Regions from separate parts of the Burkholderia sp. BCC1977 genome, predicted to be linked through region 1. Evidence: riboswitches for the same ligand, from Rfam matches in the RefSeq annotation. Region 1 holds a riboswitch; the other holds the start of a gene.

Region 1 (14,907 bases):
CAGGAACAGCGCATCGCAAGCGTCGGGCACGGGTTGGTCGGCAAGCGGCGAAAAGAACCGCAGCTGCGCGCCAAGCGCATCGAGCAGCGCGAGATTGGCCGGATAGATGAACGAGAACGCCGCATCGCGCGCGATCGCGATCCGCTTGCCGGCGAGTGCGCGCGGCAGCGGGGCGCCGACGTCCGGTTCGGCGAACGCAACGGCCGGCGGCAATTCGGCGAGCGCCGTCTGCGCGAGCACGTCGGCCGCACGCTCGAGCCGCGCATCGAGATCGTCGATGTCGGCCGGCTGGTGCAGGCCGAGATGGCGTTCCGGCAGCGCGATGCCCGCATCGGCCGGCACGTGCCCGAGCCAGCGCAAGTCGTCCGGCAGCGCCTGCCGCAGCAGCGCCGCGTGTCGCGGCGACCCGACGCGGTTCGCCAGCACGCCGTGAAACGGCACCTCGGGCCGGAACCGCGCGAGCCCGAACGCGATCGCCGCGAACGTCTGCGCCATCGCCTTCGCGGAAATCACCGCGACGACCGGCACGCCGAACGCGGCCGCGAGATCGGCGCTGCTCGGCGTGCCGTCGAACAACCCCATCACGCCTTCGATCAGGATCAGGTCAGCATCGCGCGCCGCATCGGCGAGCAGTGCGCGGCAACCGGCTTCCCCGACCATCCCGAGGTCGAGCGCATGCACGGGCGCGCCGCTCGCGCGTTCGAGCAGCATCGGATCGAGAAAATCCGGCCCGGTCTTGAACACGCGCACGCGCCGGCCGAGCCGCCGGTGCAGCCGCGCGAGGCCGGCCGTCACCGACGTCTTGCCCTGGCCGGACGCGGGCGCGCTGACGAACAGCGCGGGGCAGGCCGGCATCGGTCAGAACTCCACGCCGCGCTGCGCCTTCACGCCTTGCTCCTTGTACGGATGCTTGACGAGCCGCATTTCGGTGACGAGGTCGGCCGCATCGATCAGCGCATCGGGCGCATGCCGCCCGGTGACGACGACGTGCACCGATTCCGGGCGCGCGACGAGCGTCGCGAGCACTTCGTCGAGCGGCAGGTATTCGTACTTCAGCACGGTGTTCAGCTCGTCGAGGATCACCATCCGGTACTCGCCGCTTTCGATCATCCGGCGCGCCTCGTCCCAGCCCTTGCGCGCGGTCGCGATGTCGGCGTCGCGGTTCTGCGTGTTCCACGTATAGCCGTCGCCCATCGTCACGAAGTCGCATTCGGCGACCGCGCCGAGGAAGTCGCGCTCGGACGTATGCAGCGCGCCCTTGATGAACTGCACGACGCCGAGCCGCATGCCATGGCCGAGCACGCGCACGGCCATGCCGAACGCGGCCGTGCTCTTGCCTTTGCCGTTGCCGGTGTTGACGATCAGCAGGCCCTTTTCCTGGGTGGCGGCAGCCTGCTTCTTTTCATGGCCGGCGCGGCGGCGTTCGGTCATCCGCTGATGGGATTCGGCATCGGTCTTCATCGGGAATCGTCCTGTCGAAAGCGAAACAAAGGGTTCAGAGCGGGCCGGCGAGCGCGACCGTCACGCCGTCCCGGATGGATTTGGGGCCGAGCAGCCGGCCATGCGGCGCCGCCAGTCGCGCGCACGGTTCGGCCACGCCCGCGACGCCGAAACGCGCGAGCGCGGCAGCCGACGGGGCGCTCAATGCCGGTTCGGCGCACTGCGCGAGCCGCGCCGCGTCGAACGCGACGAGCGGCCAGCCGCGGCGTGCGCACAGCGTGCGCAGCGAACGGGCACGCGCCTTGTCGGCGAGCGTCGCGACGACGGCCGGCTCGGCGTCCGGGTAGTGCGCCAGCGCCGCGCGGATCGCGGCATCGAGTTGCGCGGCCGTCACGCCCGCGCGGAACCCGACGCCGAGCGCGACGCGCATCATGCGCGGCCGCCGAGCGCGGCGCGCATCGCCGGATCGTCGGCGAGCGCCGCGACGCGGCCGATCACGACGATCGCGGGCGAACCGATACCGGTCGCGCCCACGCGTTCGACGACGGTGTCGAGCGTCGCGAGCACGTGCCGCTGCCCGTCGCGCGTCGCGTTCTCGATCGCCGCGCACGGCATGTCGCCGGGCACGCCGCCGTCGCGCAGCGCGGCCACGATCGCGTCGAGCCGGCGTATGCCCATGTAGATCACGACCGTCATCCGGGTCGCGGCCAGCGCGCGCCAGTCGGGTTCGTCGGCGCCCGCGCCGTGGCCCGTGACGAAGATCACGCCCTGCGCGTCGCCGCGATGCGTGACCGGAATGCCGAGCGCGGCCGGGGCTGCGATACCGGCCGTGATGCCGTTCACGACCTCGACCGGGAAACCGGCCGCGCCGAGCGCGAGCAGCTCCTCGCCGCCGCGGCCGAACACGAACGGATCGCCGCCCTTGAGCCGTGCGACGCTGCGGCCCGCGCGCAGGTGCGCGAGCATCGCGGCGACGATGGTTTCCTGCGGCGTCGACGCATGGCCGCCGCGCTTGCCGACGTGCTCGATGCGCGCGTCGGCGCGCGCATGGCGCAATACGTCGGGGTTCACGAGATCGTCGACGAGCAGCACGTCGGCCGCGGCGATCGCGCGCACGGCCTTCAGCGTCAGCAGATCGGCGTCGCCGGGGCCGGCGCCGACGAGCCAGGCGCGGCTCATCGGACGCGGCACGGCGCACACCGTGTCGTAGCAGTGGGAAGGGGCAAGCGAGCGGCACATCGACGGCCGGCGGACAGGCAAGGCATGACGGATCGGGCGAAGCCCGCGCGAGCGCGGGCGGAAAGCGCACCCCATCCGTCCCCCGCGGATCGGGCGTTCGGCGAGCAGCGGGCTCGCCCCTTGCGTCGGCCGGTATCCGGGCTGGCCGCTTGCCAGGCCGCAGCCTTCCCGCCCGCTGAAGGGCAGTGGCATCGCGGGCGGCCTGGGCGCGTGCGGGGGAACCGCGGCGCGCGGGCGGCGTACCGTTGCGGGGACAGCACAGGCCGGGCGGACTTCCGCCTCCTGTTTCCCGTTTAACTGCGTGCGCGGAATGCGCATGCGAGCACCGAACGCGGCGCATACGATAGCACAGCGGTCGGCCCGCGCGAACCCGCCGTGCGGGCGCCGCAGGCGCCCCCGGCGCGGTGCCCCGGCCGGGCCGAACGCACCGCGCCGGCCCGTTCCGCCTTGACGCTCCCCGCACCGCCGCCTACACTCGCACGCGTTTTGGTGCTCGCGCGCGCTCCTCCGGCGCGCGCAGTTAAACGGGAAACAGGGAGCCTGCCTGCGCCGCAGTCGAGCCAACCTGTGCTGCCCCCGCAACGGTAAGCGAACGCGTCGCGCCCAGCGCGATGCAGCGCCGCTTCGCCGCATGCCTGCCGCATGCGGACGACCGCCACTGGATGCCGTGCATCCGGGAAGGCGAAGCGGCGTGTTCGTCAGCCCGGATACCGGCCGAAACGTTGGGGTTCAGCGCCGCGGGGAGGCGGCGCATCGTCCACGGCCGCAGTTCGCCGGACGCCCGAGCGTTGCCCGCTTCCTCCGCCGATCCGTCAGCCGCTGCGCGCGCGGGCCGGGGGCGAAGCACGGCCAGCGCCGCGCGCCGGGCCGACGACGGCCGTGTTGGCATTCACCATGTCGACCGTTCGCAAGGGAGCATCATGCTCGGCTCGTTCTTCCGCCTGTTCAACGACAGCCCGTCCGGGCTGCGCGGCAAAATCGTCGCGATCTATTCATTGCTCGCCGCCTTCAACGTCGGCGCGTGGATCTGGGCCTTCGTCGCGTTCCGCGACCAGCCCGTGCTGCTGGGTACCGCGCTGCTCGCCTACGTGTTCGGGCTGCGCCACGCGGTCGACGCCGACCATATCGCCGCGATCGACAACGTCACGCGCAAGCTGATGCAGGAGGGCCGCAGCCCGCTCGGCGCGGGCCTGTTCTTCTCGCTCGGCCATTCGACGGTGGTGATCGTGATGTCCGTGGCGGTCGCGCTGACCGCGGCATCGCTCGCGCGCTTCGAGAGCATGAAGACCTGGGGCGGCGTGATCAGCACGAGCGTGTCCGCGTTCTTCCTGCTGGTGCTCGCGGCCGCGAACCTGCTGATCCTGATCTCCGTCTACCGGACCTTTCGCGCAGCCCGCCGCGGCGAGCCGATCGTCGACGCCGACCTCGACATGCTGATGAACCAGCGCGGCGTGCTGGCCCGCCTGTTCCGGCCTTTGTTCCGCCTCGTGTCGCGCAGCTGGCACCTGTATCCGGTCGGCTTCCTGTTCGGCTTCGGCTTCGATACCGCGACCGAAATCGCGCTGTTCGGCATTTCGGCCACGCAGGTGCAGGGCGGCCTGTCGTTCTGGTCGGTGATGGTGCTGCCGGTGCTGTTCACCGCCGGCATGACGCTCGTCGACACGACCGACGGCATCCTGATGATGGGCGCGTACCGCTGGGCGTACGTGCGGCCGATCCGCAAGATCTACTACAACATGACGATCACGTTCGTGTCGGTGCTGGTTGCCGCGCTGATCGGCGGCATCGAGGTGCTCGCGCTGCTCGCGGATAAACTCTCGCTGCACGGCCCGGTGTGGAATTTCTCGACGATGGTCGCATCGCATTTCGGGATGCTCGGCTACGTCGTGATCGGCCTGTTCCTCGCGTGCTGGATCGTGTCGGCCGCGATCTACCGCATCAAACGCTACGACGAGATCGACGTGACGCTCTCGGCTTGACTCCCTTTTCGACACAGGACCCACCATGACCCTACGCAAGCTTCCCGTCACGATCGTCACGGGCTTTCTCGGCAGCGGCAAGACCACGCTGATGCGTCACATCCTGCAGCACGCCGGAGGCCGCCGCATCGCGGTGATCGTCAACGAATTCGGCGAGCTCGGCATCGACGGCGAAATCCTCAAGGGCTGCGGCATCGGCTGCGAGGATGCAGAGGGCGCCGAGGGCGCGCAGGGCGAAGCGTCGGGCCAGCTGTACGAACTCGCGAACGGCTGCCTGTGCTGCACCGTGCAGGAGGAGTTCTATCCGGTGATGGAAGCGCTCGTCGAGCGCCGCGCCGACATCGATCACGTGCTGATCGAGACGTCGGGCCTCGCGCTGCCGAAGCCGCTCGTGCAGGCCTTCAACTGGCCGACGATCCGCAACAGCTTCACGGTCGACGCGGTCGTGACCGTCGTCGACGGGCCGGCCGCCGCGAGCGGCCAGTTCGCCGAGAACCCGCAGGCCGTCGACGCGCAGCGCCGCGCCGATCCGAACCTCGACCACGAGTCGCCGCTGCACGAACTGTTCGCCGACCAGCTGTCGTCCGCCGATCTCGTGATCGTGAACAAGGCCGACCTCGTCGCCGACGCGCAGTTCGCCGACGTCGAAGCCGCGATCCGCGAGGAAATCCCGCCGCAGGTGAAGATCGTGCGCGCGACGCGCGGCGAGCTCGACCTCGCGATGCTGCTCGGCCTCGCATCGGCATCGGAGGAAACGATCCACCTGCGGCACGACCATCACGGCTCGGCCGACGACGGCGATCACGACCACCATCACGACGATTTCGATTCGGTGGTGGTGTCGGGCGACGCGGGCTCGCGCGAGGCGACGATCGCGGCGCTGCAGCGCGTGGTCGAGACGCACACGATCTACCGCGCGAAAGGCTTCGCGGCGCTGCCCGATGCGCCGATGCGGCTCGTGATCCAGGGTGTCGGCCGCCGCTTCGACAGCTATTTCGATCGTCGCTGGCAGGACGGCGAAACGCGTGCGAGCCGCTTCGTGCTGATCGGCGAGGAGCTCGACGCGGCCGCGCTGCAGCGCGCGTTCGACGCCGCGTGCGCGGCCGAGCCGCAACAGGCGTAACGCACGATGCATCTGCTGCGCACCACGCCGGGCGGGTTCGTCGACGATACCCAGGGCGTCATCCGGATCGACCAGCAGCCGGCCGACATCGTGATCCTGAGCTCGGCCGACACGACGCTGTCGCTGCTCGCCAGCGTCGTGCCGAAGCTGCCGGCCGGCTTTCCGAGCGTGCGGCTCGCGAACGTCACGTTCCTGCGACAGCCGGCGTCGGTCGATTTCTATGTCGACGACGTGCTGCGTCACGCGAAGACGGTCGTGATCGATCATCTCGGCGGCGAGGCGTACTGGCCGTACGGGATCGAACAGGCCGTGTCGCTCGCGTCGAAGCGCGGGCAACGGCTCGCGATGTTCTCGGGCGACCTGCAGGAAGACCCGAACCTCGTCGCGAAGAGCACGGTCGTGCCCGACCTGTGCCGGCTGTGGTGGCGCTACCTGCGCGAAGGCGGGATGCACAACGCCGAAGCGTTGCTGCGCAGCATCGCGTTCCATACGCTCGGTGTCGGCGACGAACCCGAGCTGCCGCGCCCGCTGCCGGCCGCCGCGCTGTATCACCCGGCGCGCGACCCGGCGAGCGTCGACGACTGGCGCGCGCGCTGGACGCCCGGCGCGCCGGTCGTCGCGATCCTGTTCTATCGTGCGCACTGGCAGGCCGCGAACACCGCCGTGTTCGACGCGCTGGCCGATGCGCTCGTGCGCGAAGGGCTCAACCCGCTGCCGATCGCGGTCACGTCGCTGAAGGATGCGGTGAGCCGCGAGGTCATCACGCAGCTGTGCGACACGCACGGCGTCGCGCTCGTGCTGAACACCACGGCCTTCGCGGCCGGCGCGATCGACAGCCCCGAGCCCGACGTGCTCGCCGGCGACGCACCGGTGCTGCAGGTGATCCTGTCCGGCGGCAACCGCGACGCGTGGGTGGCCGACAACCAGGGGCTGCACGCGCGCGACATCGCGATGCACATCGCATTGCCCGAAGTCGACGGGCGCATCGTCACGCGCGCGGTGAGCTTCAAGGGGCTGGCGTATCGTTGTCCGCACACCGAAGTCGACGTGGTGCGCTATCAGCCGGACGCCGAACGGATCGCGTTCGTCGCGGCGCTCGCGCGCGGCTGGTGCCGGCTGCGCACGCTCGACCCTGCCGACAAGCGCATCGCGCTGATCCTCGCGAACTATCCGCAAAGCGAAGGGCGGATCGGCAACGGCGTCGGGCTCGATACGCCGGCGTCCGCACTGCGCGTGCTCGCGGCGCTGCGCGATGCGGGCTATGCCGTGGCCGAGCTGCCGGCCGACGGCGACGCGCTGATCGCGCGGCTCACCGAAGGCGTGACCAACGATCCGGCCGTGCGCGCATTGCGCCCCGCGTTCCAGAGCTTCGCGCTGGCCGATTACGTCGCGCATTTCGCGCGGCTGCCGGCCGCCGTGCGCGACGCGCTGAACGCACGCTGGGGCCCGCCCGACGCGGACCCGACAGTGCGGCAGGGGCGCTTCACGATCGCCGGCTGGCGCGCGGGCAACGTGTTCGTCGGCATCCAGCCGTCGCGTTCGCGCGGCGAGAACGACTATGCGAGCTACCACGATGCGGACCTCGTGCCGCCGCACGCGTACCTCGCGTTCTATTTCTGGCTGCGCGATGCGTTCGGCATCGACGCGGTCATCCACCTCGGCAAGCACGGCAACCTCGAATGGCTGCCGGGCAAGAGCGTCGCGCTGTCCGACGCGTGCTGGCCCGACCTGACGCTCGGGCCGCTGCCGCACCTGTATCCGTTCATCGTCAACGATCCGGGCGAGGGTAGCCAGGCGAAGCGCCGCGCGCAGGCGGTGATCGTCGATCACCTGATGCCGCCGCTCACGCGCGCGGAAAACTACGGCCCGCTGCAGGATCTCGAACGGCAGGTCGACGAATATTACGAAGCGTTGATGGTCGATGCGCGGCGCGCGAAGCTGCTGCGCAAGACGATCCTCGCGACGATCGCCGAACACCATCTGCACGACGAACTGAGCGTGTCGCCGCCGCGCGATGCAGGCGCCGAAGATGCGCTGCTCACGCGCGTCGACGCGTGGCTGTGCGAATTGAAGGAAGCGCAGATTCGCGACGGACTGCACGTGTTCGGCGCATCGCCGGCCGATCGTCAGCGGCGCGACACGCTGCTCGCGCTCGCGCGTTTTCCGGTCGGCGACGGCAAGGGCGAACGCGCGGGGCTGATCGGCGCGCTCGCGCGCGATCTCGCGCTCGGCGACGATTTCGATCCGCTCGCGGCCGACTGGGCCGCGCCGTGGGCAGGCCCGCGGCCGGCCGTGCTGGAAGCGCTCGACGCGTCGCCGTGGCGCCATGCGGGCGACACGCGCGAGCGGCTCGAACGGCTCGCGCAGCAGTGGCTCGACGGCTTGTGTACGACCGACAGGTCCGGCACGTCCGGCATCGACACGACGCCGCCCGGCGACTGGCCGCACACGCTCGCGGTCATCGAACGCGCGCGTTCGACACTGCTGCCCGCACTCGACGCGTGCGGCGGCGAGGAAATGCGCCAATTGTTGCGCGGGCTCGACGGCCGCTTCGTACCGCCGGGGCCGAGCGGCTCGCCGTCGCGCGGCCGGCCCGACGTGCTGCCGACGGGCCGCAACTTCTATTCGGTCGATACGCGCGCGGTGCCGACGCAGGCCGCGTGGTCGCTCGGGCTGAAATCCGCGCAGCAGCTGATCGAACGCCATCTGCAGGATCACGGCGACTATCCGCGCGCGATCGGGCTGTCGGTCTGGGGGACGGCCACGATGCGCACCGGCGGCGACGATATCGCGCAGGCATTCGCGCTCATCGGCGTGCGGCCGAAATGGGCGCACGGCAGCCATCGCGTGACCGACTTCGAGATCCTGCCGATCGAGATCTTCGACCGGCCGCGCATCGACGTGACGCTGCGCGTGTCGGGGTTCTTCCGCGACGCGTTCCCGAACCTGATGCACCTGTTCGACGCGGCCGTGCAGGCCGTGGCCGCGCTCGACGAGCCCGAGGCCCTGAACCCGATCCGCGCGCGCATCGAACGCGAACGCGCGACATGGATCGCGCAGGGCGTGGCGCCGGACGAAGCGCGGCGCCGTGCCGGCTGGCGCGTGTTCGGCGCGCGGCCGGGCAGCTACGGCGCGGGCCTGCAGGACCTGATCGACCAGCGCCGCTGGCAGACCGACGCCGATCTCGCCGATGCGTACCGCCAGTGGGGCGGCCACGCGTACGCGCAGAACAGCGCGGGCGACGCCGCGCCCGACGTGTTCGGCGAGCGGCTCGCGACGATCGACGTCGTCGTGCAGAACCAGGACAGCCGCGAGCACGACCTCCTCGATTCGAACGACTACTACCAGTTCCAGGGCGGGATGACGGCGGCCGTGCGGCACCTGTCCGGGCAACAGCCGAGCATCTACCACGGCGACCATGCGAACCCGGCCGCGCCGAAGATGCGCACGCTGCGCGAGGAAATCGCGCGCGTGATCCGCTCGCGCGTCGTCAATCCGAAATGGCTCGACGGCGTGAAGCGCCACGGTTACAAGGGCGCGGCCGAAATGGCCGCGACCGTCGACTACCTGTACGGCTATGACGCGACCGCGCGCGTGCTGTCGGACCACCAGTACGCGCTCGTCGCCGACGCGTACCTGTTCGACGACGCCACGCGCGCGTTCCTCGAACGCCACAACCCGAAGGCGCTGCACGGCATCTGCGAACGCTTCGTCGAAGCGATGCAGCGCGGGCTGTGGCAGCAGCCGGGCGACTATCGCGAGCGGATCGAAGCGGTCTGGCTCGACAGCGAACAACTTCAGGAAGGGGGGCGGCGATGACCGATCCGACGACGCATCGCGCGCGCGCGGTGTTCCCGTTCGCGGCGCTGGTCGCGCAGCAACCGCTGCAGCAGGCGCTGCTGCTCGCGGCGATCGACCCGTCGCTCGGCGGCGTGCTCGTCAGCGGGCCGCGCGGCACCGCGAAGTCGACCGCCGCGCGCGCGCTCGCCGAACTGCTGCCTGAAGGGGCATTCGTCACGCTGCCGCTGTCGGCGAGCGACGAGCAGGTCACGGGCACGCTCGATCTCGCGCATGCGCTCGCCGAAAACGGCGTGCGCTTCCGGCCGGGCCTGCTCGCGCGCGCGCATCGCGGCGTGCTGTACGTCGACGAGGTGAACCTGCTCGCCGACGGGCTCGTCGATACGCTGCTCGACGTCGCCGCGAGCGGCGTGAACGTGGTCGAACGCGATGGCGTGTCGCACGCGCACGACGCGCGCTTCGTGCTGGTCGGCACGATGAATCCCGAGGAAGGCGAACTGCGCCCGCAACTGCTCGACCGTTTCGGGCTGATGGTCGAGCTCGAGAACTGCTTCGACGCCGCGCAGCGCGAGCAGATCGTGAAGGCGCGCCTCGCGTTCGATCTCGATCCGGACGCGTTCCGCGCACGTCATGCGGCCGCGCAGCACGCGCTCGGCGACCGGATTCACGCGGCGCGGGCACGGCTGTCGACGCTGGATTTCGACGATGCGGTTCACGCACGCGTCAGCGCGCTGTGCATCGACGCGGCCGTCGACGGCCTGCGCGCCGACCTCGTGATGCTGCGCGCCGCGCGCGCGCTCGCGGCGCTGGAACAGGCCGACGCGGTGACGGTGTCGCACGTCGAACGCGTGGCCGACGCGGTGCTGCGGCATCGGCGTCAGGCGGCAACGCCGCCGTCGTCGGGCGCGACGCAGTCGAATGGAGAGGGCGGCGACCGCGACGGCCGTTCGCCTCCGGACACGCGCCGGCAGCCCGACGATCGACCGGGCGCGGCACGAAACGATGCGACGGCATCGCAAGGCGACTGGGGCTACCTGCCGCCCGAGCCGACCGGACTGCGCGACGTGAAAAGCGTGGTGCCGCTACCGCTAAAAAAACGCTGAGCCATCGAGCCGACGCCGCCGCGAACGCCGTTCGCGGTCCTCGATGGCAGCCAGGCGCTGCCGCGCGCGTGCCGGGTACGGTACGTGCCGGCACGGCCGTTGCGTGGCCGGCGACGCTCGCCGCGAAGCGCGGCGGCCCCCTGCATGCCGACCACCTGCGTTTTCACAAACAGGCCGGCACACCGCGCGCACTCCATTGCTTCGTGCTCGACTGTTCGGCGTCGATGCTGTCGCACGAACGGCTCGCGCGCGCGAAAGGGTTGATCGTCGCGTACTTCGACCAGGCCGCGCGCGACCGCGTGGAAACCGCGCTGATCTGCTTCGGCGGCAACGGTGCCGCGCGGCGCTTCGGCCCGGCCGTGCCGCGCTGGTGGAATGCGCGCTGGCTCGAACCAGTGGACGGCGGCGGCGGCACGCCGCTCGCGGACGGCATCGCGGCCGCCGCGCACCTGCTCGCGCGCGATGCACGGCGTGCGCCGGACAAGCAGCGCTGGCTGTGGGTGCTGTCCGACGGGCGCACGCGCGAAACGCCGCCGAAACCGCCGGCCGCCGATCACGTCGTGTTCGTCGACTTCGACGACGCAGCCGTGCGGATCGGGCAGGGCCGGCGGCTCGCCGATGCGTGGGACGCGCAATGGACGACGGCAGCGTCACTGTGCCCCGGGCCGGCCGGCTGACCGGAGGCCCGGCCGCGCGGGCGATCGCCGGCGCTGCGCTATGATCGCCGTTTCTCCTCACCGGAATGCCTGCCATGCAAGTACTCGTCGATGCCGACGCGTGTCCCGCCGTCATCAAGGACATGCTGTTTCGCGCCGCGCGTCGGGCCGAGATCTGCGTGACGCTGGTCGCGAACCAGTTCCTGCGCACGCCGCCGTCGCCGTTCATCAAGGCGCTGCAGGTGCCGGCCGGCTTCGACGTGGCCGATGCGCGGATCGTCGAGCTCGTGGAAGCCGGCGATCTCGTGATCACGGCCGACATCCCGCTGGCCGCCGCCGTCCTCGACAAGGGCGCGCATGCGCTCGACCCGCGCGGCAACTGGTTCAGCCGCGAGAACATCGAGGAACGCCTGTCGACGCGCGCGATGATGGATCAGCTGCGCAGCGCGGGCATCGATACGGGCGGGCCGCCCCCGTTCAGCGCACGCGACGGCAAGGCGTTCGCGTCGCAGCTCGACCGCTTCCTGGCACGCCACGGCAAGCCCTGACGCACGGGCGTCGGTCGCGTGATACGTCGCCGGGTTCGCGTCGAATCGTCGGCTACGGCAGAATGGAGATTCCGCCCCGAATTGTCATCGTGGCACGAACGACCCATCGGAGGGCATGGATGTCACCGACTCAACTTCTCGTTCCGACCTTGACCCAGATGCTGCGCGCGCAATCCGCGTGGCTCGACAAGGCCGCGGCGCACCGGCAGGCCGAGGGCGGCGCGCCCGACGCGGTGCTGACGCTGAAGCTCGCGCCCGACATGTATCCGCTCGCCGCGCAGGTGCGGTTTTCGTGCTTCCAGGCCATGGAACCCGTCTACCGGCTGCGCGGCGAACCGCTGCCGGACGCGTTGCTGGCGTTGCGGGAAGCCGGCTGGCATGCCGATGCGCAGCCCGGCACGCTGAGCGACGCGCAGGGCATCCTCGCCGGCACGATCGCGTTCCTCGGCGAACTCGCGCCCGACGCACTCGACGGCGGCGCCGCGCTGCCGGTCGCCCTCGAGCTGCCGAACGGTATCGCGTTCGACATGACGGGCGAGCAGTACGTGCGCGACTGGGCGCTGCCGCAGTTCTACTTCCACGCGATCGCCGCATACGCGATCCTGCGCCATCACGGCGTCGAGCTCGGCAAGGCCGACTACGTGTCGCACATGCTGGCCTACGTGCGGCCCGGCACGATTCCGCAGGGTTGAGCGGATGCGCCAACGATCCGGCCGCGGCGCACCGGCGTGACGCGGGCCCTGTTCATCTGCAGCCGCAACCGGCTGCGCAGCCCGACGGCCGAGGCGGTGTTTGCCGCATGGCCGGGCGTCGAGACCGACTCCGCGGGCCTCGCGCCCGACGCGGACACGCGTTTATCCGCGGCACAGCTCGAATGGGCCGAGATCGTGTTCGTGATGGAACGCGCGCACAAGGCGAAGCTGGGCGCCCGGTTCGGCGCCCAGTTGAAGCACAAGAAGGTCGTCTGTCTCGACATTCCCGACCGCTACGCGTACATGCAGCCCGAACTGGTCGCGCTGCTCGAGCGCAAGGCCGGGCCGTTGCTGCGCGCGTGAGCGGCGCGGGCCGGTTCAGCGCGAGCGAAGCGGCCCGTCCGCGAGCGCGGACAAGCGGTCGAGGTGCAGCAGTTCGATGATCTTGCGGGTCGGCACGCTGGCGCGCAGCGTCTCGAGCCGTTCGACGTCGAACCACTTGCAGCGCGCGATCTCGTTGCTCGCGCGCGGGGTCAGGTGTTTCGGCACGTCGGCCACGAACACGTGATGGAGCTTCGTGAGGCCGCCGAACTGCACCGCATAGTCGAGCGCGAGCCCCTCCAGCCGCGTTTCCTCCGCCAGCTCCCGCTGCGCGGCCTCCAGCGGCGTCTCGCCGCGCCGGATCGTGCCGCCCGGCAGCGACCAGCGCGCAGCGGTACGGGCGACCAGCAGCACGCTGCTGCGCTGGCGGCACACGATCGTGGCGCGCTCCTTGATGCTGGCGACGGTATCCGGCCCGGTATTCATGTTCGGCAAAACAGGTGCTGAATCGTGGAGGGAAATGCACGTCGACCGGTGTTGCCGGCCTGTCGCCCGATCGTCGGGCGCGACGGCATGCAAGCCGCCGCGCCGATCATACCGGGCGTTCGTGACAGTTCCGTGCGTTGCCGCGCACGCGCCTCGCATCACGCGTGCGTGTCGATCCCCGTGCGCGCCGGCTTCCCGGAAGGCCCGTGGCGCCGTTTGTGGACGGCACGCCGATGGTGATGCGGCGGCGTCACATGCGGGCGCGCGGGCGCGGGCCGTGCCGCCGGCGCGGCGGCCCGCGCCTGTGATTGTCCCTCGCCAAAATGGAAGGTCTGGGTTTGCGCGCGGGCGATGCCCAGCGTCGACGCGAGCACGATGGCCGCGAACAGCATGCGTTTCATGAAAAGTCCGCCTTTCTTCAGATGAGCACCGTCCGCCAGCTTAGCGAACCGCGGCCCGGCACGGCAACCGGCCGGCGTTCGGTGTCGTCCCCACTTGCGGGCGGCCGCGTTCTCGGCGCGTCCGCCGGGGCATCTCCGGCTTGACAATAAAATTCCCGGGTGTGAATATAAATTCACACACAAGAATTATTCTTCGAGTCCGGGAAACCGTGCCGCGCCTGTCGGCCCGGCGGAACCGGCGGTCCGATCAACCGGAAGCAGGAGCGAGACGCATGGCGGAACTGGAGCAGCAGGGCGCGTTGGCGGGGTTGCGCATCATCGATCTGTCGCGGGTGCTGGGCGGCCCGTACGCGACGCAGATCCTCGCCGACCACGGCGCGGAGGTGATCAAGGTCGAACCGCCGTCGGGCGACGAGACGCGCACCTGGGGGCCGCCGTTCGACGGCGACACCGCGTCGTATTTCCTCGGCGTGAACCGCAACAAGCTCGGCATCGCGCTCGACCTGACGAAGCCGGAGGATCGCGAGCGGCTGCTCGGGCTGCTCGAGCATGCCGACGCGCTGGTCGAGAACTTCAAGATCGGCACGATGGAGCGCTGGGGGCTCGGCTTCGACGTGCTGCACGCGCGGTTCCCGCGCCTCGTCCACTGCCGCGTGTCGGGCTTCGGCGCGGACGGCCCGCTCGGCGGCCTGCCCGGCTACGACGCCGCCGTGCAGGCGCTGGCCGGGCTGATGAGCGTGAACGGCGAGGCGGGCGGCGCGCCGCTGCGCGTCGGCGTGCCGATCGTCGATCTCGTCACCGGGCTGAACGCGGCGCTCGGCGTGCTGATGGCGCTGCGCGAACGCGATGCGAGCGGGCGCGGCCAGTTCGTCGAATCGACGCTGTTCGACTGCGCGCTGTCGATCCTGCATCCGCATACGCCGAATTTCTTCCATGCGGGGAAGGCGCCGGTGCGCACCGGCAATGCGCATCCGAACATCACGCCGTACGACAGCTTCCCGACCGCGAGCGTCGACATCTTTCTCGCGGTCGGCAACAACGGGCAGTTCGCCGCGCTGTGCGACGTGCTCGGCACGCGCGACTGGCCCGACGATCCGCGCTTCGCCGACAACCGCGCGCGC
Region 2 (14,907 bases), on a different contig from region 1:
TTCAGCCGATACGTTCGAGCGCCCGATCTATGCAGGCAACGCGATCGCGACGGTGCAGTCGGGCGATCCGGTCAAGGTCATCACGGTGCGTGCGACGGGTTTCGATCCGGTTGCGGCGGACGGCGGCAACGCGTCGATCGACCGGATCGACGCGGCGGCGGACGCAGGGATATCGCAGTTCATCAGCCGGGAGGTGACGAAACTCGAGCGCCCCGAACTCACCAGCGCAAGCATCGTCGTGTCGGGCGGCCGCGGTCTCGGCAGCGGCGAGAACTTCGCGTCGGTGCTGGCGCCGCTGGCCGACAAGTTGCAGGCCGCACTCGGCGCTTCGCGCGCCGCAGTCGACGCCGGCTACGTGCCGAACGACTACCAGGTCGGCCAGACCGGCAAGATCGTCGCGCCGCAGTTGTACATCGCGGTCGGCATCTCGGGCGCGATCCAGCATCTGGCCGGGATGAAGGATTCGAAGGTGATCGTCGCGATCAACAAGGATCCGGACGCGCCGATCTTCAGCGTGGCCGACTACGGCCTCGTCGGCGACCTGTTCACGCTCGTGCCCGAAGCGGCCGCGGTGCTCTGAGCGATGCCGCTGTTCGAATTCAACGGCATGCGCCCGCGCGTCGATCCGTCCGCGTACGTGCATCCGGGCGCGGTCCTGATCGGCGACGTGACGATCGGCGCGGCCTGCTACATCGGCCTGCATGCGAGCCTGCGCGGCGACTTCGGCGCGATCGTCGTCGGCGACGGCAGCAACGTGCAGGACGGCTGCGTGCTGCACGTCGGCATCGGCGAGACCTGCCGGCTCGGCGTGAACAGCCACGTCGGCCATGGCGCGATCGTGCACGGCGCGACGCTCGAGCCGGACACGATGATCGGGATGAACGCGGTCGTGATGGACGGCGCGACGATCGGCGCGACCACGATCGTCGCCGCCTGCGCGTTCGTGAAGGCCGGTTACGACGTGCCGCGCGGCGTGCTGCTCGCGGGCGTGCCGGGGCACGTGGTGCGGCGGCTGAGCGATGCGGAGATCAGCGCGAAGGCGAACGGCACGCGGCTCTATCAGCAGCTCGCGGCGGATTGCCTGAAGACGCTCCGGCAGATCGACGCGTAAGCCGCCATCCGGGCGGGCAGGGCTGCGACGGATAGCCGGCAGGGTTGCCGTTGCCGTAAGATCGGCCTCGGATTTCCCATCGGCTTGCGCGTCATATGAAAAAGAACATACGGTTGCGGCTCGCAATCATTACGTCGGCGTTTGCCGTCTACAACGTCTATATGCATTTCCAGCAGCTTGTCAGCGGCTGCATGTGGGTCAGGGGGCATCAGCGCTGCAGCTTCGAGAACAGCGGAAATTTCGAGGGGTTGATGGATCTCGACCTGATGATCACCTGTTGCTGGGTTGCCTCGGCCGTGATGTGCTGGGTTGCCGTCGTGCAGTCGGCAAGAAAACCGGAATAGCGCCGGCGTCCGCCGCCGTCATTCGGTTTTAATCTGAAAACAGGCTTGCCGAGATCGCTTTTCGTAATCTCGAGACATTCGAGCCGTCGAACCGGCGAGCCCTTCAGGACATGATATTTCCCGTACGACGACTGCGTGACGGCCGAGTCACCCCAAACGACCGTGTCGATGATCGGAACATCGGCGGGATTCGATGCACATCCCGAAACAAGCAGGCCGGAATTCAGGGTGGCGGGAACGATTCTTGTCATTATTTGCAAACCCCGACTCGGGAGAGACGGTCGATGCTGGCACCGGTCCTCGAACGTATTCGGCGCCGATCGTCGCGCCGGAAATCGGCCTGACGGCACCGGATAGTCAGCGGGGCAACGCGCTCACCGGATCAGGCCTATTGCGTACGCACCGGCGCCGGCCGGTCGTGCAGGAACGCGAGCGACAGCGCCGCGAGCCCGCAGCTCGCGATCAGCATCAGCAGCGCCCCCTTGCCGGCGTGCACCATCACCCAGCCGCCGACCGACGGAAAGCCGAACGTGCCGATGAAATACGACGCGACGAACCACGTGAGCACGCCGTGCCGGTGCGTATCCGCGCAGTCGTTGAGCGCCTGCGCCTGGATGACCGGATACACGAGCCCGTAGCCGGCGCCGAGCAGCACGGCCGCGACCGACTGGAACGACGCGTGCGCGGACGCGCCGAACATCGCAAGCGCCCCGAGCAGCATCATCACGAGCAACCCCTTGGTCGCGGCTTCGGGGCGCGCCATCCTGACCCATCGTCCGAGCAGCCAGCGCGCGGCCACCACCGTCATCGTGTAAAGGCTGAAGAATGCGGCGGGCCGCGCCTGCGGCCCTTGCACGAACGACATCTGGAACGTCATCAGGCCGGAGAACACGCAGGTGCCGAGCGCGATCATCACGATCGGCACGGCCGCGCGCGTGCGCGAGATGGCGGGGAGATCGCGCACCCAGCGGCCGCCGGCCGCGGCGGCGGCCGGGCGCGGACACTGGCGGCCGAAGGCCTCCAGCAGCAGCGACCCGAGCGCGCACAGGGCGCCGACCGCATAAAGCGTGTCGCCGATCGACCAGTGGAGCAGGCGCATCGCATACGCGGCGAACGCCGGGGATGCGCCGATCCCCGTCATCTGGAAGGTCGCCGACCGGAAGAACCACACGTTTCGCGCGGCGCCGCTGGTGCGCTCGGCGAGCGCCATCGGCGCAGCCAGGTGAAACGCGCCCCAGCCGAAGCCGACCAGGAAGCCGGACGGCAGGTCGGCCGCCGGCGCGCGCCCGAGGAGCGCGAAGCCGACGATGCCGGCGCCGATGCACAGCGACGCCAGCGCGGCGATCCGCGCGGCGCCGATCTGCTGCGAGAACCAGCCGACCGCCGACAGGCCGGCGAAGGTGCCGACGGTCGCGGCGGCCAGGGCCGCGCCGGTATCGAGATCGCTGCCGCCGATCGCGCGAAAGCGCATCGACAGCAGGAAGGTGGCGCCGTAGCCGCCTGCGGTGAGCAGGGTGCCGACGAGAAAGAGCAACGCACTTTGAACGCGCATGACAGCCATCCGGGGCGGCGGCGACGGTCGGGGGAATCGTCGATTGCGAGACAGTATGGACCCGGACCGATGCGCGATGCCCGCATTTGCGATGACGCGGCCATGCTGCCGGCTTTTGTCGGACCTGGCTCGAACGCGATCGACCGGATGCACCGACCGAACGCACGGTTTCGCGCCGCGCTGGCGGCTTTTTTTTCGCGCTTTCGCACGCCTTTGCTTTCCCCGGTGCGGTGCACTAGATTCGAAACACGATGTGCCAGCGAACGCGCGAGGTGAAGCCATGACGCCGTGGGAGATTCAGGGAACCGAGCTGATCAATTGCAATTGCTCATACGGTTGCCCTTGCCAGTTCAATTCGTTGCCGACGCATGGCAATTGCGAAGCGATGGGTGCGATTTCGATCGACAGCGGCCACTACGGCGACGTGGTGCTCGACGGCGTCCGGATCGCGGTCGTGTTCCAGTGGCCGGGTCCGATTCACGAAGGCCATGGCCGGTGCCAGCCGATCGTCGACGAGCGCGCGAGCCCCGCGCAGTGCGAGGCCGTGCTGAAGATCATGACCGGTCAGGATACCGATCCATTCGCGACCATGTTCGCCGTGTTCGCGTCGACGCTCGAGCAGGCCTACGATCCGATCTTCGCGAAGATCGATTTCGACGTCGATGTCGATGCGCGACGCGGCCGGATCAGCGTCGAGGGCGTGTTCGACGTCGTCGGCGAACCGATCCTCAATCCGGTGACGGGCGCCGAACATCGCGTGCGGATCGACCTGCCCAACGGCTTCGAATACGAGCTGGCGGAGATCGGTTCAGGCACCGGCCGGTCGCGCGGGCACATCGAGCTGGATCTCGAGCGGAGCTACGCGCAGTTCGCGCGGCTGCACCTGAACAACCACGGGCTGATCCGGCATCGCGTCGCGGCATGATCACCGTCGACGAGTTGCTCGGGCGCGAGCGCGTCGTCACGCTGTTCGGCATGGTCGCGCTCGTCGGCGCGTGCTGGGCCTACCTGTGGACGGGGGCCGGCACCGGCATGTCGGCGCTGGACATGACGGCGGTCGCGCTGTTCCCGCATCGGCTGGCCGACGACATGGGCGTCATGGCGCCGTCGCTGGCGACCGTGATCCTGATGTGGTGGGTGATGATGATCGCGATGATGACGCCCGGCGCGGCGCCGCTCGTGCTGCTGTATCGGCGCGTGCTGCGGCATCGCGAGCAGGACCGTGCCGGGTCGGCATTCACGTCGATGAGCCTGCTGGCCGGCTATCTGGCCGCATGGTTCGCGTTCTCGGTCGGCGCGGCCGTGCTGCAGATGCTGCTGCAACCTGCCGGCCTGATCTCCGGGATGATGCTGTGGTCGAAGAGCGCCGTGCTGTCCGCGATCGTCCTCGCGCTGGCCGGCGTCTATCAATTCTCGCCGCTGAAACGGGCGTGTCTGCGGCAATGCCGGTCGCCGGTCCGCTTTCTCTCGACGTACTGGCGCCCGGGAGTCACGGGCAGTTTCCTGCTCGGCGTCCGGCACGGCGCGTATTGCGTGGGCTGTTGCTGGCTGCTGATGACGCTGCTGTTCGTCGGCGGCGTGATGAACGTCGTGTGGATCGTCGCGTTGTCGCTGTTCGTGCTGATCGAAAAGGTGCTGCCGGGCGGCGAGCGCATCGGCCGCGCGCTGGGTGTCGTGCTGATCGCGTGGGCGGTCGCGACGTTGCTGGTGTAACGCGCGCATGGGTCATCGGCTACACCCGGGAGACGTTCGATGAAGCGCCGGTGCATCACCATCGCCATCGCCGCACTCGGCGCGATGGCCGTCGTTGCGACGCCGGTGCGCGCGGCCGGCGGCATGTCCGACATGAACATGGGCGACATGAAGATGTCGGCGCCGGATGCGGCGCTGACCGAAGCGGAAGTCAAGCAGATCGATGCAGAGCACGGGATGGTGACGCTGAAGCACGGCGCGCTCGAGAACGTCGGGATGGCGCCGATGACGATGGCGTTCAAGGCCGGCGACGCGGCGATGATCGCGTCGCTGCACGTGGGCGACAAGGTCAAGGTTCGGGTCGAGCGCGTGAACGGTGCGCTGACGATCGTGACGCTCGTGCAACGCCGGTAACGGCCGCGCAAGCGACCGCTGTCCGGTCGCCAGTGCTAACCCGGCCCATCACCGGAATCGCGGTCGGTTTCCGCGAAATTCAACTCGACGCCGTTGCCGGCCGGGTCGGTCAAAAACAGCTGGAGCTGCCTCGTGAGCGGCACGTACGTGCGCGAGTACCGGACCTGCGCGTCGGCCAGACGCCGCTCCATGTCGGCGGCGTTCTCGCATGAAAACGCCACATGGTCGAACGTATTGACGACGTGCGCCGGCCGCACGTCGCCGGGCCGCGCTTCCGACAGATGGAGGATCGCCTGTGCCCCCGCGTAGAGCCAGTAGCCGCTGCTCTGGAACGGCGGCCGATAGCCCGGTTCGAGGCCCACGACGTCCACGTAGAAATCGCGCAGCGTATCGAGCATCGCCCGATCCGCGCGCAGGTTGTAATGATTGAGTCCGATCACTGACATGGCAGGTTGTCCGGTTCGTGCAAGGTGCGCATGGCACAGCATCGCGCAGCGCGGGGCATCCTGTCACCCCCGAACGCCCTTGAGCGCCGCGGCCGGACGAGCGAGCCCGCGCGCCGGCAGCGGCGTCGACATCACGATCGACGTGCGCGTTTCGCCATACAGGTTGATGCGCTCGATCAGTTGCTCGAGGTGCGCCATGCTGACGGCGACGAACCGCATCACGTAGGAATCCGCCCCGGTCACGTGATGGCACTCGACCACTTCGGGAATCGTCTCCAGCAGCTTCAGGAATTTCGCTTTCGCGGGCTGCGGCACCGTGATGCCGATCAGCGCGCTCACCGGGTAGCCGGCCGCGGCCGGATTGACCCGCGCCGTATAGCCGTCGATCACGCCGGCCGATTCGAGGCGCTTCACGCGTTCCGTGACCGCCGGCACCGACAGGTGAACCTGGCGCGCCAGCTCCGTGTAGCTGATGCGGCCGTTGGCCTGCAGCAGCGCGAGTACCTTCCAGTCGAGTTCGTCCATTGCGGCGGAGTTTTTAAGGTGAAGCGCTCATTTTTCCTTAAAAACCGCCTTCAGCGGCGACCGGACTTTCCCTACGATGCGAATCATGTCATTGCATGTCGCAAGGAGCCGGCCATGCTGTTCATCAAGTCCGTCGTGATGGGATTGTCGATCGCGGTGCCGGTCGGCCCGATCGGCATGCTCTGCATCCAGCGCAGCCTGAGCCGCGGCTTTCACGCGGGGTTCGCGACGGGCATCGGCGCCGCGTGCGCCGATGCGATCTACGGGCTGCTCGGCGCGCTGGGCGTCGCCGGCATCGTGACCGCGTTCCCGGTGCTGACCGTCGCGCTGAAAATCGGCGGCGGCGTGTTCCTCGTGTGGCTGGCCGCGTCCATCGTGCGGCAGGCGCCGGCCGCGTCGGCCACGGTGCGCGACGTGCCGCGCACGACCGTGCTGCGCGATTTTCTGACGACCTTCGGCCTCACGCTGTCGAACCCGATGACGATCCTGTCGTTTGTCGGGATCTTCGCGGCGCTCGGCCCGCTGGCGGGCACGCATGAAGGCGCGATGGGGCCGACCGTGGCGCTGATGGTCGCCGGCGTGTTCGTGGGTTCCGCGACGTGGTGGCTGTGCCTGAGCAGCGCGACCGCCGCGTTGCGCACGAAGATGTCGCTGACGTTCATGCACGGGCTGTCGCGCGTATCGGCCGTCGTGATCGCGGGGTTCGGCGCGATCCAGTTGATCGCGGGCGTGCGGGGCGTCGCAGGGGCCTGACGCGTATCGCGGTGCGAGCGAACGCGCCCGCGCGCTCGCGGCCGGCGACATCCGGTACCCGCGCACCCGTTCGCATCGACACCCGCGAACATGGGCGCCGATGCACCGGCCACCCCGCTCAGAACGTATAGCTGACCTTGCCGAACGCGGTGCGGCCGAGCGTGTTGTAGCCGTATGCGGTCATGTACTGGCGGTCGAACAGGTTCGACAGCGTCGCCGACACCGTCAGGTGCGCATTGATCCTGTACGACGCGCGCAGGTTCACGCTCAGGTACGACGGCAGGTACGTCGTGTTGGCCGGGTCGTCGAACGTCGTGCCGCCGTAGCTCAGCGTCGCGCCCGTGCTCAGTGCGTGCAGATGGAATTCGTCCCACGTGTGGTCGACGTTCACGCTGACGGTCTGGCGCGGCCGGCGGTTGAGCCAGCTGTCGTTGGTCTCGTCCTGCGGATTCAGGATCCCGATCGCGACGCTCACCGGCGTCGAGGGGCCGATCGTGCCCTTGTACGACAGGTCGATGCCGCGGATATGCGCACGGCCGATGTTCATCGGCGAGAACGTCGCGGGGTTGTACGCGATCAGGTTGTTGACGCGCGTGTCGTAGATCGCGGCGCTGAACGTGCCGTACGCGGTGTTCGCGTCGAGCGCGGCCTCGACCGAATCGCTGCGTTCCGGATTCAGGTTCGGGTTGCCGTAACCGGGGTAGTACAGGTCGTTGAACGACGGCAGGCGGAACGCGTTGCCGTACGACACGCGCGCCGTATAGACCGGCGTGATCGCCCACGACAGCGCCGCGTTGCCGGTGTTCACGGCCTTCCCGGCGATGATCTCGTGACGGCCCGCGACGAACAGCGTCACGCTGCCGAGCGTCGCCGACTGATGCAGCGAGAACGCGGAATCGTTGCGCGTCGGCACGCCGTCCGGCACGTCGACCGGCAGGAACGCCTGTTCGCGCGTGAAGTCGTACGCGACCTTCGTCTCGCCCGACAGCGGCAGGCCGAACAGGTGGAAGCCGTGCTCTTGATGGGTCAGCGACGTCGACGAGCTGATGCGCTGCGAGTTGATCTGGTCGGTCGGAATCGTCGGGTCGCTCGCGTACAGGAACTGACGATCGTTCGCATAACCGAACGACTGGTCGAACTGCGTGTCGGGCGTGAGATCGAGATGGAACGCGATGCCCGTGGTCAGCTGATGATCGAGCTCGCGGTTCGCAAAGCCGGCGTTGTCATAGGACAGGTCGGAGCGGTGGTACAGCGCGAACGTCGAGATCGACCAGTTGTCGCGCGCATAGCCGAGGCGCGCGTCGAGATCCTGCGCGTGATACGGATTGCGGCCGTCTTCGTGGCCGTACGCGAACGGCCGCGTCGCGTCGATGCCGGCCGTGTTGTAGTCGTGCAGGCCGAGCGTGTAGGTGAGGCCGCCGAGCGCGGCCAGCGGCCCGGTCGACGGCACGGTGCCCGACGTGCGCAGTTGCGTGTCGAAGGTCTTGTTCGAGCCGCCGCCGAACGACACGGTGGTCTGGTTCGGCTGGCCGGCGGCGCGGCGCGTGAACAGCTGCACGACGCCGCCCATCGCGTTCGCGCCGAACGACGCGGCAGCCGGCCCCGAAATCACCTCGACGCGCTCGAACGCGTCGGTCGGCAGGTCGGCCCACGGCGCGATGCCGGTGGTCGGCGAGCCGATCCGGATGCCGTCGATGAACACCGCGACCTGGCTGGCCGACGAGCCGCGGATGCTGACCGACGCGGACGAGCCCGGGCCGCCGTTCTGCGAGACGGTCACGCCCGGCAGCGTCGCGAGCGCCTGCGTGATGCTCGGGTCGCTCGGCGACAGCCGGTCGAGATCGGCGCGCGTGAGCACCTGCGTCGTTGCATAGCGCTGGTCGAACGACTCGGGCAGGTGCCGCGTGTCGGTCACGCTGATCGTCGGGAGGTCGGCGCCGTCGGCGGGTTGGGGCGGCTGCGCGGGCGCCGTGTCGCCGGCGGCGTGGGCGATCGGGGAGAGCAGCGCCGTGGTGGCGGACGTGGCGAGAAGGTGGCGAAGATTCATGGGGCAGCGAGCGTGATGGTGTTGCAGGTACGGCGAGCGTAAGCGGGTGGCGGTGCGTACCGCCTGGTTAGGGTGGGTCTATCGCGAGGCCGGGCGGCGTGGGCGGTAGTCGCGCGGGGCGGACGACACGGCACGGCACACGCGTGCGGACACGCCGCGCGGATTGGCCGCGCAACGGCACGACGCTTCCGGCGTGGAAGCGGAGGCGGAAAGATCGGACATCTGAAGGGTCCTGAGGTCGGGCCGTCCATGCAACGGGGCGACCGCCAAAGACGGTGCTGGCGCATCGGGACACCCCGCCCGGTGCGGCTGCTTGGACCTCGGGTCGATGGCAGGTCTCCTGGCTCGCGGGTCGCTATTCGCACCGGCCTTCCCGGTTTCCCAGTGGCGTGGGGTGGTGCGGATTCGCCGCTCACAGTTGCGGGGGCAGCCGCAGATTCGAGGCGCTGCCTCTCCTGCGTTCCCTTTTGATCCCGTCTCCGGGAACCATCAGCGCGCAAGCGTAATGGCGAGCGCGCCGGCGCGTCAATTATCGAAGCGCGAAGGGATGCGAAAAAACGTCAGTGTTCGCCGCATGCTTTCCGAAACCTTTCTGGTGAAGCATTCGAACCGCTTTACGTCTGATGAAACGGGCCGTTGGCAGCACGGCAATCGCGCCGGAACCGGCTCGGCGCAATGCCCGTCCATCGCACGAACGCCCGCCTGAACGCTTCCTCGCCGGCGAACCCGAGATGCGTGGCAATCCGGGCGACCGGCCAGTCCGATTCGCGCAGGCAGCGCCGTGCGACCTCCGCGAGGCACTGCTCGCGCAACGCGTGATAGCCGCTGCCTTCGGCGGCCAGCCGCCGCCGCAACGTGGCCTCGCTGACGCCGAGCCATGCCGCGAGCTCGGCGAGCGGGGGCAGCGCCTGCTCGCGCGCGAGCGCCGCGTCGAGAAAGCCGCGCACCTGCTGCGCCCATGACACGACGGCCGGCGCCGCATCGATCAGACGAAACGGAAAATCGACGAGAAACGCGGCCAGCTCGCCCGGCTGGCGGATCACGCGGGCATCGAGCCGCGCCGCATCGAACCCGAAGCCATAGGTCTTGCGGCCGACGTCGACCGGCGCGTTGAATAGCCCGAGCAGCGGCATCGCGTCGTCGCGGCGCGGATGGCCGAGCCACACTTCGTCCGGCCGCAGCGGCTGCCCGATCAGCCAGCCGAACAACTGCAGATAGCAGAACAGCCCCGTCAGGTCGACGAGGCACGCGGCCGGGCTGCGCGTGCGGCGCAGCGAATCCATCCGGAACGTCGCGCGTCCGTCGCGTACCGCGAGCGACAGCGCGCCGGCGCGCGGCGTCAGCATTTCGCAGAACTCGGCGGCGCAACGGATCGCGTCGGCGAGCGTCGCGCAACTGAGCAGGCAGCGGCACATCAGGTCGACTTCCTGCTTGCGCATCGGCGGATGGCCGTTGCCGCGCGCGACCTGCGCCTCGAGCCGTTCGATCGCGTCGCGGTACAGCGCGACGAAGCCGCCGGGTGTCGTGGCCGCAGCGGCAACGGCGGGCGTCGCGGGCCGTTCCGCCGGCGGTGCGCCGCTGCGCGTCAGTTCGTCGAGCAGGCGGGCGCCGAGGCCCGGCAGCACGCGGCCGCGTGCCGGCAATGCGCGCTGTTTCATGTGTCTCCCGATTTGATCGTCACGACAGGGGCCGGTGAGCGGGCCGGTAGGGGTTCGCCGGCCGTCGCCACGCAAGAATGCTATCCACGCCGGCCGCTTCCGGCCTCGCCGGAACGGCGTAGGCGGCCGGCAGTGCATTCCGCCACGAACCACCCGAGACGACCCGCGAATGATCCAGATCGTAGACGAAATCACCCTCGCGCCCGAGCGCATTCCCGACGTGCTGGCGCTGCTGCGCGACCGCTATTTGCCGGGCCATGCGGCGCGCGGACTGACGGCGGCCGGCCGCTGGGTGTCTCCGCCCGTCGCGGTCCCGGGGCAGCCGAGCACGCTGTGGCTGACGTGGCAGGTCGCCGATGCGCCGTCGTACTACCGGATGCGCGCGCTGACCGACGGCGACGTGGTCGCGTTCTGGATGGCCGTCGACGCGCTGTGCGACGCCCGCCGCCGCCACGTGATGACGGACCCGGATCGGCCGATGCCTGCACTGACGGAGGCCGACCATGCGGCATGACACGGCGCAGGTATGTGTGTCGACGACCGACGATGCGGGCGCGATCGAGCGTGCCTTGCACGACGCCGCGCAGGCGCTGCCCGGCGCGACCCGCGTGGCGCTCGCGCGCAATCACGAAGGGGGCTGGGGCGCGGGCGATTACACGCTCGACGTGCTGCGCGACGAACGGGCGACCGGTCACGCGCCGGACTTCACCGCGCTGGCCCACGTGCCGGGCGTCGTGCGGATCGACGGTGCCGCATGCCGTGCGATCGGCGGCGGCCTGCGCGAACCGGCGCTGCGCGACGGCATATGGCGCACGCTGATGCTGCGCGTGCGGCCGGGGGCCGACGAAGCACAGGTGCTCGACCTCGAGCGCGAGCTGCTGCGGATGCCGGCATTCATGCCCGGCATCCGCAACTGGCGGCTGAGCCGGATCGTGACGCCGGGCGCGTGGACCCACGTCTGGCAACAGGAATTCGCGCACGTCGGCGATCTGCTCGGTGAATACCTGCTGCATCCGTATCACTGGGGCTGGGTCGACCGCCGCTTCGACGCCGAAAGCCCCGACTGGACGGTCGATGCGATCTCGCACGCGTTCTGTCCGCTCGCATCGAGCCTGCTGGCCGACACGGCGGCGTGACGCGCGGCGCGCAACCGACCCGCCGCCATTCAAACGACAACCCTGGAGACACCCTCATGCGAGCCTTGCTGATCGACCGCGTCGGTCATTCCGATGCGCTGCGACTGGCTGACGTTCCCGCCCCGCAGCCGGGCCCCGGCGACGTGCTGATCCGCGTTGCATACGCGGGCGTCAATCCCGCCGACTGGAAATGCCGCGAAGGCTATCTCGGCGCGTTCATGCAGATCAGGTTTCCGTTCGTGATTGGCTTCGACGCGGCCGGCGTGGTCGAAGCGGTCGGTGACGGCGTCGAAGGGTTCGCGCCGGGGATGCGCGTGTTCGCGCAGACCGACGTCGGCGCGGGGCGCTGGGGCGCGTATGCGGAATACGTCGCGGTGCGGCACGACTCGGTCGTGCGGTTGCCCGACACGGTCGGCTTCGCGGAAGCGGCCGCCACGCCGACGCCCGCGCTGGCCGCGTGGGCCGGCCTGTTCGACGACGGCGGGCTGCGTGCGGGGCAAACGGTGCTCGTGCACGGCGGTGCGGGCGCGGTCGGCACGTTCGCGATCCAGCTCGCCGCGCAGGCGGGCGCGCGCGTCGCGGCCACCTGCTCGGCGCGCAACCGCGCGAGCGTCGAAGCGCTCGGCGCGGCGGCGAGCATCGACTATCGCGCACCGGACATCGCGGCGGCCGTACGGGCATGGGCGCCCGCCGGCGTCGATCTCGTGCTCGATGCGGTCGGCGGCGACACGCTGCCCGCCGCACTCGACCTGCTGGCACCGGGCGGCACGCTCGTGAACATCATGACGCTCGCGGCCGGCGATGCGGAGCGGCTGGCCGCGACGGGCGCTGAAGCTGCACGGCGCGGCCTGCGCACCGCGATGACGTACAGCCGGATGCCGAGCGGCGCCACGCTCGCTGCGATCGCCGAACGGCTCGGCCGGCGCGCGCTGCGCGTGCCGCGCTTCGACAGTTTCCCGCTCGAACAGGCGGCGCGCGCACTCGACCTCGTTCAAACGGGCGACGCGAAAACCAAGTTCGTGCTGCACGTTGCGGATATCGCGGGCTGACGCCGAACGGTCCGCATCCAACATCACCTTCACCGGAGACATCATGACCGACACCCGAACCGCGACGCTCGCGGGCAAATGCGCGCTCGTGACCGGCGCGAGCCGCGGCATCGGCCGCGCGATCGCGCAGCGCCTGGCAGCCGAGGGCGCGACCGTCGTCGTGACGGCGCGCAGCCTCACGCAATCGGCGACGACCGCCGGCACGCTCGCCGAAACGGTCGCGCTGATCGAACAGGCCGGCGGCCGCGCGCTCGCGCTCGCGGCCGACCTGTCGAACCCGGCCGAGCGCGACGCGCTCGTCGCTCGCGCGGCCCAGGCGGCCGGCGGCCTCGACATCCTCGTGAACAACGCGGGCGTGGCCGACTACGCATGCGTCGACGCGATGCCGATGGCGATGTTCGACACGACGATCGAGCACTATCTGCGCATTCCGTTCGCGCTGGCCCAGGCGGCGATTCCGCTGATGCGCGCGCGCGGCGCCGGCTGGATCGTGAACGTCGGCTCGGTCACCGCGCTCGCGCCGCTGCGGCCGTTCGACGAGTTCTCGCGCGCGGGCGGCGCGACCGTCTACGCGGCGGTCAAGGCCGCGCTGTCGCGCTTTACGCAAGGGCTCGCGGCCGAACTCGAAGCGGACGGCATCGCGGTGAACCTGGTCGCGCCGAGCACCGCGATCCGCACGCCGGGCGCGGCCCGCTATATCCCCGAAGGCTATCCGACCGAGGACGTCGCGTATCTGGCGGAAACCGCGCTCGCGCTGTGCAGCCGGCCGGCAAGCGAGCGCACGGGCCTCGTCACGCACAGCCTGCATTTCCCGCTGTCGCAGGGGCTCGCGGTGCACGCGCTCGACGGCCGCACGCCGTTGCCGCCGCCCGTGATTCCCGCGTATGCGCATCCCCACATCGACCCGACAGGACGTTGACATGACGCATTCGATTCGCTTCGACGGCGGTACCGCCGTGATCACCGGCGCGGCCAGCGGCATCGGCAGCGGGCTCGCGCGCCATGCCGCGGCACTCGGCATGCGCGTGGTGCTGGCCGACCTCGACCCGGCGACGCTCGACGCGTTCGCCGCGACGCTCGACACCGACGTGCTGTGCGTGCCGACCGACGTCAGCCGCCCGGAAGCCGTCGACGCGCTGGCCGACGCCGCATGGCAGCGCTTCGGCGGCGTCGACCTGCTGTTCAACAACGCGGGCGTGATGGCGACCGGCTTCAGCTGGGAAATCACGCCTGAACGGTTCGAGCGCAGTTTCGCGATCAACGTGCACGGCGTGATGAACGGGATCCGCAGCTTCGTGCCGCGGATGCTCGAGCGCAACCTGCCGGCGCGCATCGTCAATACCGCGTCGGTCGGCGGGTTCCTGCCGAGCCCGTTGATGTCGCCTTACTCGGCGACGAAATTCGCGGTGGTCGCGCTGACGGAATCGCTGTACGGCGAACTGAAGATGCTCGGCGCGCCGGTCGGCGTGTCGCTGCTCGCGCCGGGCCCGGTGCGGACGGGCATCTTCAACGACCCGTTCGGCGCCGCGCACGACCGGCCCGAGGTGCAGGGCTTCGTCGATACGATGCGCGCGATGCTGAACGCGCACGGGCTCACGCCCGACGCATTCGCCGCGCGGGTGTTCGACGGCATTCGCGACGGACGCTACTGGCTGATACCGCAGCCGGAGACGATCGACGGCGCGCTGCAGCGGCGCACCGCGGACATCCTCGCCGGGCGCGATCCGTCGCTGCCGTCGTTGTGATGCCGTGATGCCGTGATGCGGGCCGGCCGACCGACGCGGCCGGCTCACTCGGCATTACATATGCGTGCCGGAGTGGGTGCGGCCGCTCGGGTCGCCGCCGCGATCGGGCGGCGTATTGTTCTGATCGATCTTCGCGAGCACGAAGCCGGCATGCGGCAGCGCGGCGGGCGAACGGTGGGGGGCCTGCGCGACCGGGTCGTGCGGCGACGTGGCGGGAAAACCGGATGACGTCACGCCCGGTTGAGCGAACGCCGGGAGGGATGCTGCCGCGAGGGCGGCGGCGACGATCGCGTGCGTGTTCATGGTGACTCCTTCTTCACGACTGGCTGCGGGACAACGTAATCAGTCTAGGGCGCGAAACTTAACGCGACGTGAAGGAGCGGCGGCACGCGGATGACAGGATGTTCATGCGGTCATCCGCGTGCCGCGACGGTC

What was found. Region 1 has a riboswitch for cobalamin ahead of cobA (uroporphyrinogen-III C-methyltransferase). Riboswitches for the same ligand answer to the same signal wherever they lie in the genome.
Region 2: it holds a riboswitch for cobalamin, as region 1 does, so the genes downstream of both, U5771_RS11265 (TonB-dependent receptor domain-containing protein) here and cobA (uroporphyrinogen-III C-methyltransferase) in region 1, are expected to answer to the same signal.

The regions. Positions count from the first base shown of each region.
Region 1 covers NZ_CAJPGQ010000009.1:53,662-68,568, reverse strand. Annotated here, with positions in the region: gene U5771_RS10395 (cobyrinate a,c-diamide synthase) at 1-855, opposite strand, end outside; gene cobO (cob(I)yrinic acid a,c-diamide adenosyltransferase) at 859-1,461, opposite strand; gene U5771_RS10385 (cobalamin biosynthesis protein) at 1,496-1,873, opposite strand; gene cobA (uroporphyrinogen-III C-methyltransferase) at 1,870-2,619, opposite strand; cobalamin riboswitch at 2,789-3,024, opposite strand; cobalamin riboswitch at 3,150-3,413, shown strand; gene U5771_RS10375 (HoxN/HupN/NixA family nickel/cobalt transporter) at 3,600-4,658, shown strand; gene cobW (cobalamin biosynthesis protein CobW) at 4,684-5,781, shown strand; gene cobN (cobaltochelatase subunit CobN) at 5,788-9,600, shown strand; gene U5771_RS10360 (ATP-binding protein) at 9,597-10,682, shown strand; gene U5771_RS10355 (vWA domain-containing protein) at 10,751-11,359, shown strand; gene U5771_RS10350 (YaiI/YqxD family protein) at 11,434-11,886, shown strand; gene U5771_RS10345 (DUF1993 domain-containing protein) at 12,006-12,578, shown strand; gene U5771_RS10340 (low molecular weight protein tyrosine phosphatase family protein) at 12,615-12,941, shown strand; gene U5771_RS10335 (NUDIX hydrolase) at 12,957-13,385, opposite strand; gene U5771_RS10330 (hypothetical protein) at 13,544-13,786, opposite strand; gene U5771_RS10325 (CoA transferase) at 14,059-14,907, shown strand, end outside.
Region 2 covers NZ_CAJPGQ010000010.1:75,840-90,746, reverse strand. Annotated here, with positions in the region: gene U5771_RS11315 (electron transfer flavoprotein subunit alpha/FixB family protein) at 1-580, shown strand, start outside; gene U5771_RS11310 (transferase hexapeptide repeat family protein) at 584-1,111, shown strand; gene U5771_RS11305 (hypothetical protein) at 1,207-1,455, shown strand; gene U5771_RS11300 (MFS transporter) at 1,844-3,007, opposite strand; gene U5771_RS11295 (DUF1326 domain-containing protein) at 3,288-3,932, shown strand; gene U5771_RS11290 (DUF2182 domain-containing protein) at 3,929-4,720, shown strand; gene U5771_RS11285 (copper-binding protein) at 4,760-5,113, shown strand; gene U5771_RS11280 (VOC family protein) at 5,149-5,559, opposite strand; gene U5771_RS11275 (Lrp/AsnC family transcriptional regulator) at 5,623-6,084, opposite strand; gene U5771_RS11270 (LysE/ArgO family amino acid transporter) at 6,199-6,837, shown strand; gene U5771_RS11265 (TonB-dependent receptor domain-containing protein) at 6,956-8,884, opposite strand; cobalamin riboswitch at 9,197-9,390, opposite strand; gene U5771_RS11260 (helix-turn-helix domain-containing protein) at 9,499-10,542, opposite strand; gene U5771_RS11255 (hypothetical protein) at 10,712-11,056, shown strand; gene U5771_RS11250 (Dabb family protein) at 11,046-11,678, shown strand; gene U5771_RS11245 (NADP-dependent oxidoreductase) at 11,735-12,727, shown strand; gene U5771_RS11240 (SDR family NAD(P)-dependent oxidoreductase) at 12,771-13,646, shown strand; gene U5771_RS11235 (SDR family NAD(P)-dependent oxidoreductase) at 13,648-14,472, shown strand; gene U5771_RS11230 (hypothetical protein) at 14,527-14,775, opposite strand; gene U5771_RS11225 (threo-3-hydroxy-L-aspartate ammonia-lyase) at 14,906-14,907, opposite strand, start outside.